DNA from 2 places in the Acidovorax sp. BLS4 genome. Region 1 is predicted to be linked to the other one. Evidence: riboswitches for the same ligand, from Rfam matches in the RefSeq annotation. Region 1 holds a riboswitch; the other holds the start of a gene.

The links. Region 1 has a riboswitch for glycine ahead of gcvT (glycine cleavage system aminomethyltransferase GcvT). Riboswitches for the same ligand answer to the same signal wherever they lie in the genome.
Region 2: another riboswitch for glycine. It lies ahead of R1Z03_RS22775 (D-amino acid dehydrogenase); the one in region 1 lies ahead of gcvT (glycine cleavage system aminomethyltransferase GcvT).

The regions. Positions count from the first base shown of each region.
Region 1 covers NZ_CP136797.1:1,970,876-1,977,563, forward strand. The annotation lists gene gcvP (aminomethyl-transferring glycine dehydrogenase) at 1-214, opposite strand, end outside; gene gcvH (glycine cleavage system protein GcvH) at 258-632, opposite strand; gene gcvT (glycine cleavage system aminomethyltransferase GcvT) at 713-1,846, opposite strand; glycine riboswitch at 1,894-2,007, opposite strand; glycine riboswitch at 2,031-2,118, opposite strand; gene R1Z03_RS09175 (Lrp/AsnC family transcriptional regulator) at 2,399-2,857, shown strand; gene R1Z03_RS09180 (lipocalin family protein) at 2,993-3,595, opposite strand; gene R1Z03_RS09185 (electron transfer flavoprotein-ubiquinone oxidoreductase) at 3,790-5,496, opposite strand; gene R1Z03_RS09190 (SDR family oxidoreductase) at 5,636-6,418, shown strand; gene R1Z03_RS09195 (DMT family transporter) at 6,429-6,688, shown strand, end outside.
Region 2 covers NZ_CP136797.1:4,948,822-4,955,509, reverse strand. The annotation lists gene R1Z03_RS22785 (PhaM family polyhydroxyalkanoate granule multifunctional regulatory protein) at 1-645, shown strand, start outside; gene R1Z03_RS22780 (FIST N-terminal domain-containing protein) at 717-2,033, shown strand; gene R1Z03_RS22775 (D-amino acid dehydrogenase) at 2,181-3,485, opposite strand; glycine riboswitch at 3,579-3,689, opposite strand; gene R1Z03_RS22770 (tripartite tricarboxylate transporter substrate binding protein) at 3,840-4,859, opposite strand; gene R1Z03_RS22765 (YXWGXW repeat-containing protein) at 5,008-5,430, opposite strand; gene R1Z03_RS22760 (DUF2867 domain-containing protein) at 5,568-6,101, opposite strand; gene R1Z03_RS22755 (helix-turn-helix transcriptional regulator) at 6,153-6,688, opposite strand, start outside.

The DNA of each region.
Region 1 (6,688 bases):
GTGCCGCGGCTTCCGTCGTGGCGGGCGGCAGGTCCATGGTCCGGCTGCGCGCGATGGAGCGCGGCACGATGCCGTCCACCAGCGCGCGGCGCGAGGCCTCGCCGATGGCGGAGAGCATGTGCTGTTCGTCCGCCCCGTCGATGCCGATGTGGCGGGGCAGGAACTCGGTGGCGTTTTCAAGCGCGCCAAGCGGCAGGGCGGATTGCATCAGCATGGAAGAGGACCGTGGACGGAAAAAGAAAGGGGAAGGAAAAGGCTCAGGCGTTCTTGGCGAAATCGGTGTAGGCCGTTTCGTCCATCAGGCCGGACAACTGGGCCGGCTCGGACAGCTTGACCTTGAAGAACCAGCCGGCGTTCAAGGGATCGGAGTTGGCGAGCGAGGGGTCGGCGCGCAGCGCCTCGTTCACTTCCACCACCTCGCCCGAGACGGGCATGTACACATCGGCGGCGGCCTTGACGGACTCGACCACGCCGGCCACTTCGCCCTGCGAGAAGGTCTTGCCGACTTCGGGCAGGTCCACGAACACCACGTCGCCCAGGGCATCCTGGGCATGGACGGTGATGCCGACCACGGCGGCGTTGGCATCGGCGGCGTCGATCCACTCGTGATCGCGGGAGTATTGAACGGTCATGGGGGCTCCTGAAAAATGAAGAAAAGGAATCTGGAATGTAGCGGTGGCCGCCGCCTTGGCGGTGGCCCCGGCTGCCCGTTTCAGCCGCGGTAGTAGCGGGGCGCCACGAAAGGCATCGCGCACACCTGCATGGGCACCGGCTTGCCGCGCACGATGGCCTGCACGCGGGTGCCGATGGCGGCCAGCGCCGGGGGCACGTAGGCCATGGCGATGGGCTGGTTCACGCTCGGGCCCAGCAGGCCGCTGGTGACCTCGCCGAGGGCCTCGCCCGCGGCGCTTTGCAGCGGGGTGTGTTCGCGCACGGGCACGCGCTCCAGCGCCGTGAGGCCCACGCGCTTGCGCGCCAGGGTGGCCGGGTCGTCGATCTGCGCCAGCACCTTGGCCGCGCCGGGAAAGCCGCCGGCCCGCGCACCGCCCGTGCGGCGCACCTTCTGGATGGCCCAGTTCAGGCCGGCTTCGGGGGGCGTGGTGCTGGTGTCGATGTCGTTGCCGTACAGGCACAGGCCCGCTTCCAGGCGCAGCGAGTTGCGCGCGCCCAGGCCGATCGGCTTCACCTCGGGCTGCGCCAGCAGGGCGCGCGCCAGCGCCTCGGCCTGCGATGCGGGCACCGAGATCTCGAACCCGTCCTCGCCGGTGTACCCGCTGCGGGTGACGAAGGCCTCGCAGCCCGCGATCTCGTAGCGCCCGCCGGTCATGAAGACGAGTTGCTCGATGCCGGGTGCCAGCCGCGACAGCGCCGCGACGGCCTGCGGGCCCTGCAGCGCCAGCAGCGCATGGTCGGGCATGGGGACGACCTCGCAGCGCTGGCCGATGCGGGCCTGGATGTGGGCGATGTCGCCGGCCTTGCAGGCGCCGTTCACGATCACGAAGATGTCGCCCTCGCCCTGCTTGATGAACATCAGGTCGTCGATGATGCCGCCCTCGTCGTTCAGCAGCAGGCCGTAGCGCTGCTTGCCCACGGGCAGGTCGATCACGTCCACGGGAATGAGGGATTCGAAGGCGGCCGCGGCATCGCTGCCCAACAGGCGCAACTGGCCCATGTGCGACACGTCGAACAGGCCGGCGGCCTGGCGCGTGTGCAGATGCTCCGCCATCAGGCCGGCGGGGTACTGCACGGGCATGGAATAGCCGGCGAACGGCACCATGCGGGCCCCGAGTTCGAGGTGCAGGGCATTCAGCGGGGTGGTGAGCAGGGCGGCGTCGGCGGCGGACATGGCAATCTCCAGCAAGGGCAAATGGGAACGCGGCCCCATGGCCACGCCTTTGCCCCGCTGTCCGCTTTACCTGAGAGATTCACCCACGTGCCAAGGCGGCGCGGGGCTTGCTCCTTCGGTGGGCCCGCGCACGCGGCGGACCTCTCTCCAGCAAGGGGAACGCCCGCATCCCTGCGGGCGTTTTGCCAGTCCTTTTGCCTGAGCGTTCGGGGTCACCCTGCGCCTTCGGCGGCGCCGGCAATCCCGGTGACGGGGCGGCGCTCTCTCCTGACCGGGCGGATTCTAACTGCAGCGCCGGTGCGCGCCGGGCGATCCGACCGCGGTGTGCGCGGGGGCTTGCCGTGTATCCAGAAGGCCATGCTTTCGAAAGCCAAGCGCCCCGGCGAACGGTAATCCGCCGGGGCCCTGCCTGTTTCGTGCGCCCCGGTAAGGGCGCCTTGATGGATGAAGTATGCGGTGCGGGCACTGGATGGATTTTCTGAATTTCTTCAAAAATGCCAGATTTGCAGAAAATTCTTCTGAAATATGTGAATTGGGAGAACAATGCAGTGCATGGACCGCCTCGACAGAAAAATCCTCTCCGTCCTGCAGGCCGACGCCCGCGCCAGCCTGCAGGAGATCGGCAACGCCGTGGGCCTGAGCCCGTCGCCCTGCTGGGGCCGCATCAAGAAGATGGAGGAGGCGGGCGTGATCGAGGGCTACACCGTGCGCCTGAACCCCAAGGCGCTCGATCTGAACGACACGGTGCTGGTTCAGGTCACGCTCGACAGCCATTCGGACAACACGCTGGAGAAGTTCGGCGAAACCCTGGCCAGCATTCCCGAGGTCATCGAGGCGCACCTGGTGTCGGGCGATTACGACTACCTGCTGCGCGTGGTGGTCAAGGACACGCGCGATTACGAGCGGCTGCTGCGCGAGAAGCTCTACAAGATCAAGGGCATTCGCCACAGCCGGTCGAGCTTCGTGCTGCGCACGCTCAAGCGGGCCGACCTGCCTTTGTTCGCGCAGTGACCGTGGAGGTGCCGGGGGGCTCGGACGGGCCAAGGCAAGCGGTTTGTGCTGAAAAGTGCCGATTGCCCTAGATTTGATTGCCTTGGATGCTATTAATTCGGGAGCAATGGGGTGCGACGTTGGCGCTGTGCCGCGTCAGGCTGCGATGCGCACAGCACCGTCCTCGTCCTGCGGCACCCAGACGATGCGGTCCATGTCCACGCCCATCGCGCGTGCCTGGGCCAGCAGGCGGGGGCGCACGCCGCGGGGCAGGGTGGGGGTGCGCGACAGGATCCACAGGTAGTCGAGGCTCGCGCCCACGACCATGGCCCAGCGGTAGTCCTCGTCCAGCGCCACCACGTGGTAGCCGCCGTAGAAGGGGCCGAAGAACGACACCTTGAGCGATGCTTGGTCGGGGCGGCCGATGAACACCGCCCGGCCGCGCGATTCGCGCCAGCGCTTGCGGGCCGGATCGAACCCGCGGTTGAGCACCTGCACCGATCCGTCCGGGCCCCGGCTGTAGTGGGCGCTGGTCTGGACCAGGCCCTTTTCGAAACGGTGGTCGATGCGGGCCAGCTCGTACCAGTGCCCGGCATAGCGGTCCACGTTGAAATCCTCCACCACCTCGATGCCCCGCGGGGCCCGCACGGATGCGCTGGCCGAGAATGCCAGCGCTGCCCCCACGGCGGCTGCGCCCAAGGCCAGGGGCCAGAGCGGGCGACGGTGGGTGCGGTAGCGTGGGGCGGGGGAACGGGCCATGGGGTCTCCTGCTTCGATGGCGTGGTGGTTCTTGATACTGCGCTGCAGTGCGCGGCGCGGAAAGGCCAGACAGTCTCGCCCGCGGGTCAGGAGGGTCCTGTAGGCGCGTTCCTGCAAAGGCCGTCGGAATCGCCACGAAAAAAGGGCCTGCAACGCAGGCCCTTCGGGTCACCCTGGCGAGGGCGGGGGAGGCTTCACATGCCGGAGTAGTTCGGGCCGCCGCCCCCCTCGGGCGTGACCCAGACGATGTTCTGCGTCGGGTCCTTGATGTCGCAGGTCTTGCAGTGCACGCAGTTCTGCGCGTTGATCTGCAGCCGCTGGGCATCGCCCCCCTTGGCCTCGTCGGGCACGAACTCGTACACGGCGGCGGGGCAGTAGCGCGCCTCGGGGCCGGCGTACTTGGCGAGGTTGATATTGACCGGCACGCTCGGGTCCTTGAGCGTCAGGTGCGCCGGCTGGTTCTCGGCATGGTTGGTGTTGCTGATGAACACGCTGGACAGCCGGTCGAAGGTGAGCTTGCCGTCGGGCTTGGGGTACACGATGGGCTTGCACTCGGCGGCAGGCTTCAGGTAGGCGTGGTCGGGCTTGTCGCGGTGCAGCGTCCAGGGAATGTTGCCCTTGAGCACGAACTGCTCGATGCCGTTCATCAGCGTGGCGGTGGCCAGGCCCTTCTTGAACCACGCCTTGAAGTTGCGCGCCTTGTTCAGCTCGGCGTAGAGCCAGCTCTTTTCGAACGCCTCGGGGTAGGCCGTGAGTTCGTCGTGCTGGCGCCCCGCGTGCACCGCGTCGTAGGCCGCTTCGGCCGCCAGCATGCCGGTCTTGATGGCCGCGTGGCTGCCCTTGATGCGGCTCACGTTGAGGTAGCCCGCCTCGCAGCCCACCAGCGCGCCGCCCGGGAACACTGTCTTGGGCAGCGACAGCAGGCCGCCGGCCGTGATGGCGCGTGCGCCGTAACCGATGCGCTTGGCCGGCTTGATGCCCTTGGCCTCGTCGCCTTCCAGGTAGTAGCGGATGTTGGGGTGCGTCTTCCAGCGCTGGAATTCCTCGAACGGGCTCAGGTAGGGGTTGGAGTAGTCCAGCCCGGTGATGAAGCCCAGCGTGACCTTGTTGTCCTCGGCGTGGTAGAGGAACGCGCCGCCGTAGGTGTCGCTGTCCATGGGCCAGCCGGCCGTGTGCATGACAAAGCCGGGCTGGTGGCGCTTGGGGTCGATTTCCCACAGTTCCTTCACGCCGATGCCGTAGGCCTGCGGGTCGCGCCCCTGGTCCAGCTTGAAGCGGCTGATGAGCTGGCGGCCCAGGTGGCCGCGCGCGCCCTCGGCGAAGATCGTGTACTTGGCGTGCAGCTCCATGCCCAGCTGGAAGTCGGCGGTGGGCTCGCCTTCCTTGCTCACGCCCAGGTTGCCGGTGGCCACGCCCTTGACCGAGCCGTCTTCGTTGTAGAGCACTTCGGCGGCCGGAAAGCCGGGGAAGATCTCCACGCCCAGGTTTTCGGCCTGGGTGGTGAGCCAGCGCACCACGTTGCCCAGGCTCACGATGTAGTTGCCGTGGTTCTGAAAGCACTGCGGCAGCAGAAAGTTGGGGGTGCGCCAGGACGACTTTTCGCCCAGGAAGATCATGGCGTCGTCGGTGACGGGCTGGTTGAGCGGCGCGCCCAGCTCCTTCCAGTTGGGGATCAGCTCGGTCAGCGCCTTCGGGTCCATGATGGCGCCCGACAGGATGTGCGCGCCGGTCTCGGAGCCCTTTTCCAGCACCACGACCGAGATGTCCTGGCCTTTTTCGGTGGCGAGCTGCTTGAGCCGGATGGCGGTGGCCAGGCCGCCTGGGCCCCCGCCGACGACCACCACGTCGTACTCCATGGCTTCGCGGGGTCCGTGTTGGGCGAGGATTTCTTCTGGGGTCATGGGTGTCTCGTGGTGGTTTGATAATGGGTGATCCGCCGCGGGCGACTGGCCTGCGCGCAGTCCGTCGGTCGGACAGATTGTATTCACGGAAAACCGACAATCGAACGATCGTTCTATTTTCTGACAAGAGAGACATCCCATGGCTTACAGCATCGATTTGGAAGGGCGCGTCGCCTTCGTGACCGGGGCATCGAGCGGGCTCGGCGCGCAGTTCGCCCGCACGCTGGCTGCCGCAGGGGCCGGCGTGGTGCTGGCCAGCCGGCGCGTGGAAAAGCTCAAGGAGCTGCGCGCGCGCATCGAAGGCGAGGGCGGCGACGCCCATGTGATCGAGCTGGACGTGACCGACCACGACTCCATCAAGGCGGCCGTGGCCCACGCCGAGACGGAGATGGGCTCCATCGACATCCTGGTCAACAACTCGGGCGTCTCCACCACCCAGCGCCTGCAGGACGTGGAACCCGAGGATTTCGACTTCATCTTCGACACCAACGTGAAGGGCGCCTTCTTCGTGGCTCAGGAGGTCGGCAAGCGCATGCTGGCGCGCTCGCGCGGGGCGGCGCCGGGCAGCTTCACCGGCGGGCGCATCATCAACATCGCCTCGATGGCCGGCCTCAAGGTGCTGCCGCAGATCGGTGCCTACTGCATGAGCAAGGCGGCCGTGGTGCACATGACGCGTGCCATGGCGCTCGAATGGGGCCGCTTCGGCATCACGGTCAACGCCCTGTGCCCGGGCTACATCGACACCGAGATCAACCACCACCATTGGCAGACCGAGCAGGGCCGCAAGCTCCTGGACATGCTGCCGCGCAAGCGCGTGGGCCAGCCCAAGGACCTGGATGCGCTCATCGTGATGCTGGCCAGCGACCAGAGCCACTTCGTGAACGGCGCGGTGATCGCCGCCGACGACGGTTTCGCGGTCTGACCGCCGGCCGATGCTGACTGGAATCCTGGCAGGGCTCGCCGCGGGCGCGCTCTGGGGGCTGGTGTTCGTCGCGCCGCGCATGGCGGCCGGGTTCGCGTCGGTGGACCTCACCGCTGGCCGTTTCGTGGCCTATGGCGCCATGGCCGTGGGCATGCTGCTGTGGGGCCTGCGCCCCGGCACGCGCCGAGCGGTGCGCTGGCCCACCGCCCGGCAGGCCGGGGCCGCCCTGGGCCTGAGCGTGCTGGGATTCACCGGCTACTACCTGCTGCT
Region 2 (6,688 bases), 2.4 Mb from region 1:
ACCCTCGCCACGCTCAAGGGTATGAACGTGGCGATGGGCGATCTGGCCGGTGCCTTCGCGCCCAAGCCATCGCCTGCGGCGCCCGCCCCCGAGCCCGCACGTGCCAGCCCCGCCGCCTACCGCGAGCCCCAGCGCGAGCCACCGGCCGAGGCGCCCGCTTCCGAGTCCGCGGCCCAAGAAGACGCCGCCAGCGACCACGCAGCCGCAGGCGCGGCGTCCACCGCGCTGCCCGGCGTCGTGGACCCGATGCAGTGGTGGGGTGCATTGACCAGCCAGTTCCAGCAGATCGCGGCCCAGGCGATGGGCGACGCGTCGCACCAGGCCGCGGTGGAGGCCACGCGCGGCGCGGCGGCCGAGGCCTTCAAGACCGCCACCGACATGGCCACGCAACTGGCCTCACAGGGGCTGCAGGGCGTGCAGGAGGCCGCGCGCATGGCCCAGGCGCCGCAGGGTGCCAAGGCGGCAACGGCCCGCAGCCGCCAATCTGCCGCGCCCGGTACCGCAGCCCCTCGCACCCGGCCGGCGGCTGCGCCGAAGAAGGCGGCCGCCAGGAAACCGGCGGCGGCGCCTTCTCCAGCGGCCCGGCGCACCGCCGCGCCGGCCGCAGCCAGGTCCGCCGCGCCGCGCAAGCGGACGGGCCAGTGACCGCCACCACCCGCACTTTTTTCTGACATGGCCGCCCGCGCAGCGGGCCGCCGCGACCTTTGCCACCGACCATGAAACTCTTTCCCAACGGCCACGCCACCCATCCCCAGTGGCGCATGGCGGCCGCGCTGGTGCTGGCGCAACTGCGCGCGCAGATGGCGCTGCCGCAGTACGCCAGCGCGCCCACCCTGGGGGTGCTCTACATCACCGACCACTATGCGGACGAGGCGCAGGCCCTGCTCGACTTCGTGTCGGCCGAACTGCCCGAGGTGACCGACTGGAGCGGCACCGTGGGCGTGGGCGTGGCGGCCAACAACGCTGAATACTTCGACGAGCCGGCGCTGTCCGTCATGCTGCTGGACCTGCGGTCCGACCAGTACCGCGTGTTCTCCGGCGTGGCGCCGCTGGCGCGCAATGCGGCCAGCGGGTTCGTCGCGCACACGGCGCTCGTGCACGCGGACGGCCGCACGCCCGACCTGGCCGAGCTGATCGATGAAATGGCCGACCGCACGGCCACCGGCTACCTGTTCGGCGGCTTGTCGGCCAGCCGCAACGCAAGCGTGCAGTTCGCCGTGGGCGGCAACGGCAACATCGCGGGGCAGGGCGGCGCGCGCGGCGTGTTCGACGGCGGACTGTCGGGCGTGGCCTTCAGCGAGGGCGTGAGCCTGCTGTCGCGCGTCACGCAGGGTTGCCAGCCCGTGGGGCCGCTGTGCACCATCACCGAGGCGCAGGACAACGTGGTGCTGGCGCTCGACGGCCAGCCGGCGCTGGATGCGCTGCTGGACACGCTGCACATCTCGCTCGACGGTGACCCGCAGCCCGCGCTGCGCGAAGTGCGGGCCACGCTCGCGGGCCTGGTGGATGCCGGCGTGCAGCCGCTCGGCCGGGCCGGGCATTTCGGCACGGACACCCGGGTGCGCCACATCGTGGGGCTCGACGCCACGCGCCGGGGCGTGGCCCTGGCCGACCAGGTGGAAGAGGGCATGCGCCTGGCGTTCTGCCAGCGCAACGTGGCGGCGGCCCGCGCCGACCTGATGCGCATCTGCGCCGAGATCCGCGAGGAACTCACGCCCGAGGAGGCCGAGACCCTGCCCGCACCGTCGACCGACAGCGAGCGCCGTGCGCTGGCACAGGCCCTGGGCGGCGGTGCCGACGGGGCCACGCGCGCGCCCGTGCAGCGGCACATCGTGGGCGCGATCTACGTGAGTTGCTCCGGGCGCGGCGGCCCGCATTTCGGCGGGCCGAGCGCGGAACTGCAGATCGTGCGCCACGCGCTGGGCGACGTACCGCTGGTGGGGTTCTTCGCCGGCGGCGAGATCGCCCACCACCGGCTGTACGGCTACACCGGCGTGCTCACGGTGTTCACCAGCGAGCACGCGCCGGTCTGAGCCCAGCGACCGCGGGAGGCCCCGCGCCGGCAGGCCCGCAGGCCGTGCGCCCCTTCCCGGGGGTGGCCCAACGGGATGTTGAGCCTTTTTGGCCTCACGCCCTAGAAAATCATGCGTTGGAAGCTATAAAAATAATAGCATTTGACTTCAGGTCACTGGCAGGAGCGCGGGCGCGGCCGTGCGCGGCATGCCGGTGAAGGCGAAGTCCACTTCCGGCGCCAGCCCGCTCACGATGCGGGCGATGGAGCGGCCCGAGCCGCAGGCGTGCGTCCAGCCCAGCGTGCCGTGCCCTGTGTTGAGGAACAGGTTGCCGATCTTCGTCTTGCCGATCAGCGGCACGTTGCTGGGCGTGGCGGGGCGCAGCCCGGTCCAGAACTGGGCCTGGCGCGTGTCGCCCGCGCCAGGAAAGAGTTCTTCCACGCGGCGCACGATGGCTTCGCAGCGCACGGGGTTCAAGTCGCGCTGGTAGCCGTTGAGTTCCGCCGTGCCGGCGATGCGCAGGCGGTCGCCGCGCTCGCTGGTGTAGCGCGAGAAGACGAGCTTGAATTCATCGTCCGTCAGGCTCACCTCGTAGGCCGCCGAGGCATCGCGCACGGGCATCGTGACCGAATAGCCCTTGGCCGGGTAGATGGGCAGGCGCATGCCCAGCGGCTCGGCCAGCAGCGGGCTGAACGAGCCCATGGCCAGCACGTAGGCATCGCCCCGCACGCGTTCGAAGCGGCCTTCCGCGTTGGTGATCTCGGCATGGTCGATGGCGCCGCCTGCCGTGCGCAGCGCCGTGATGTGGCAGCCGGTACGGAACTGCACGCCCGCCGCCTGCGCCAGCCGGGCCAGCTCGCGCGTGAAGGTGTTGGCGTCGCCCGATTCGTCCTCGGCCGTGTAGGTGGCGCCGGCCAGTTGCGGGCGGATGTGGGCGAGCGCGGGCTCCAGCCGCACGGCCTCGTCGGCGCTGACCACGCGGCGCTCGCAGCCCAGGGCGCGCATCTGCTCGGCGGGAGCGAGCGCGGCATCGAACTCCCGGGCGCTCGTGTAGAAGTGCAGGATGCCCTGCGTGCGCTGGTCGTACTGGATGCCCGTATCGCGGCGCAGCTGCTGCAGCGTGTCGCGGCTGTAGGTGCCCAGGCGCACGATCTGCTCGATGTTGTGCCGCGTGCGGGCCGGCGTGCATTCGCGCAGGAACTGCAGGCCCCACAGCCACTGGCGCATGTCGGCGCGCAGGCGAAAGAGCAGGGGGGCGTCTTCGCGGCCCAGCCATTTCAGCACCTTGAACGGCGCACCGGGGTTGGCCCAGGGCTCGGCATGGCTCACCGAGATCTGCCCGCCGTTGGCGAAGCTGGTTTCCGCACCGGGAACGCCCTGGCGGTCGATGACGGTCACTTCGTGGCCGAGTTGCTGCAGGAAATAGGCGGAGGTGGTGCCGAGCAGGCCGGCACCGAGAACGATCACGCGCATGATTCACAAGCCTTTTGGAAGGTTTGCGCAAGCAGATCGCCGGCGTGGTGCTATTGACTCGATAGCGTGCAGCCGACGGCGATCTGCCGTGCTGCCGCTCCCCCTGTCCTTGGTACCTGAGAGATTCACCCTGCGCCAACACGGCGAGGGGCTTGCTCCTTCGGTGCGCCATGGCATGCATGGCGGCTCTCCAGACGGCTTTGATGGTGGTGCAGTACGGGACCTGAGCGTGTATGGGAGTTTGCGCCTTCGGTGGAGCGGCCCGGGGGCCGTTCGCTCTCCTGCGGGGTGCATCGTAGCAGCGAAGCCGCGCGGCGCAAACCCCGTGCGCGGCGAAGGGGGCGGGCCGTGCGGTCAGTCGATGCGGATCCGGGCGTCCTTCACCACCTGGGCCCACTTGGCGCGGTCGGTGTGGACGGTCTGGCGGAACTGCGCGGGCGTCTCGATGCGCACGGCGTTGCCCTGCGATTCGAAGCGCTCGCGCACCTCGGGCTGCTCCAGCACCTGGCGCAGGGCGGTGTTGAGTTTCTGCACCACGGCGGCGTCCGTTCCCTTGGGCGCGAAGAGGCCGAACCAGATCGAGCTGTCGAAGCCCTGCGTGCCCGGCAGCCCGCTGGAGGCGATGGTGGGCACCTCCTTGACGGCGGCCACGGGCTTGGCGGTGGTCACGCCCAGCAGGCGCACCCTGCCGGCCTTGTAGTGCGGCAACACGGTCTGCACCTGGTTCATGATGCAGCAGGTCTCGCCGCGCACCACCGACGTGATGGCTTCGGGGCCGCCCTTGTAGGGCACGTGCACCATGTCCAGGCCCAGGCGCGCATTGAATTCGGCGAACGCCATGTGCGTGCCGGCGCCGTTGCCGGTGGAGGCGTAGTTGTATTGGCCGGGGTGGGCCTTCACCAGCGCGACGAACTCCTGGAGCGTCTTCGCGTCGATGACGTCGGGGTTGATGGTGAGCACGTTCGACACATCGATCAGCGGGCCCACCGGGACGAAGTCGTTCTCCACGTCAAAGGGCAGCTTGGGGTAGAGCGCGGCGTTGCTGCCATGCGTGGCGGCGGTGCCGAAGGCCAGCGTGTAGCCGTCGGGCCGGGCGCGGGCCACGAACTCGCTGGCGATGTTGCCGGCGGCGCCCGATTTGTAGTCGATGACGATGGGCTGCCCGAGTTTCTGGGTCAGGGGCTCCTGCACCGCGCGGGCGACGACGTCGATGCCCGAGCCCGCCGGAAAGCCCAGGATCAGGGTGATGGGTTGCCGGGGCCAGCCGGCCGCTTCGGCGTGGGCGGCGAAGCTGAAGGTGGCGGCCGCGGCGCAGGCCAGGGCGGCGGCGATGCGGCGGGTGGCGTGGTGGGTGATGGGAAAAAGGAGCGGCATGGCAGAGGGGCGCTGAATGCGGGTTGAGAACCGATGCGCCATTGTGGGCAAGCGTTCATGCGCCGCGCGCCATATGCATATGGACCGGGGGCGCGCCGCCGCCATGGGGGAATGCGGCGGGCGCGGGGCCGCGCGGGCCCCGCGTGGCTCAGTACCGGTTCGGGTTGTCCGGGCGGCGGTCCTGGCGGTTGGGCACGCCGTCGCCGTCGCGGTCCCAGCCGCCGCGGCGCATCTCCCAGCGGCCGTCGTGCTGCACCCAGGCCGGCTGGCGGTAGACATAGCCGGGGCGGGCGCGGACCCAGTGGCCGGCCACCCAGACATGGCGATGGCCGCGCCATTCCCAATGGCCCGTCTCCCACACCATGCCGCGGCGCGGGGGCGGCACGGCTTCCCGGCGGGGCGGGGGCGGTGCCTGGTACTGCACCATCACGGGTCCGGGCTGCTGGTACACCGGTCCGCCAGACTGCACGATCACGGTGGCACTGGTGGCTGCCCGTGCCACGGTGGTGACGGAGCCCATCGCGGCGAGGGCCAGCGTGGCGGCGGTGAGGGCAATGGTCTTGCGGGTCATGACGATCTCCTTTGGAAAAGCGCTGTGTGTTTTTTTCAGCACCTCCATCGTGATCCTCCAACGTCAAGCCGGTGTCGCCGCGGCGCGAAGTGTTGTGACCGGGTGTTTCCGGCCTGGCAGGGGCGAGCGCCCGCGCCTCACCGGGCGGCGTAGCGCGCCAGCAGGGTGCGCACGATGCGCCGGTGGAACGGAACCACCAGCGCCATGTACACCCGGCCCAGCGTGTTGTGCACATGCACCACGGTGCTCAGGGCGATGCGGGGCGGCCCCTCCGCCGGTTGCCGCTTGGTCAGCGACACCTGCACGTCGAGGTGGCGGTCGTCCTGGCCCATGACCACTTCGTCCTCGGCCAGGTGCCGGATCCGGAAGATGCCCACGCGGTCGCCCACCCGGTAGCTGGCGGCGTCGCGCAGCGGGTGGGCGGCATCGCCACCGAGCGCTCCCAGGTCCTTCAGGCCTGCCAGCCGCACCAGCCGGTTGCGCAGCGCCATGAGCCGGTTCGTCCAGCCGGGCACGTGGGCCAGGGTGGACAGCCAGGCCTGCAGCGCGCTGCCCGCGGGCTCGGGGTCGGTGGCTTCATAGCTGTCGGCGAAGTAGGCACCGGGCAGCGCCGATGCAATGGCGCTGCCGGGTGGCACCGCGACGGTGGTGATCTTTGGAGGATGGGGCATGGGGTGTATCGGGTGCTGGGGCGGTGGGCCGGAAACGAAGGGCGGCGCGGCTCAGCGCCGCATGCTGGTGAACACGTCGAACTCCCAGCTGCGCAGCGCCAGCAGGACGGTGTAGCCCTCGCGTTCGCGCTCGGGCATGCGCTGGTCGGCCAGGTGCTGCTGCGCGAAATCGTGCGCCACGCGCTGCATGCGTTCCCAGAAGGCCGGCGCCAGGCTGCGGCTGATCGCACCGTGCACCAGCAGCACGCCTTCGCCCGGGCCGTCGAAGCTGCCGGCGAAGTAGTCGAGCAGCGCATGGTCGCGAAAGTAGTGCATCACCGGGCCATGGGGGCGCCAGCGGAAGGTCTTGGCGAGCTTGAGGCGGTAGCGGTTCAGGGGGCGCAATTCGATGATGCCGATGCGGTCGAGCTGCGCGAGGTACTTCACGCCCTCGGCCTCGCTCAGGCGGTAGGTGGTCACGATCTGCTCCAGCGTCCACTGGCTCAGCACGCAGATCGCCATGAGCATCAGCTTCTTGTCGGCCACCACGGCCGTTTCCTGCGCCTGGCTCAGTTCCTTGAGCAGGGGCTGGCTATCGGCCACGCGCC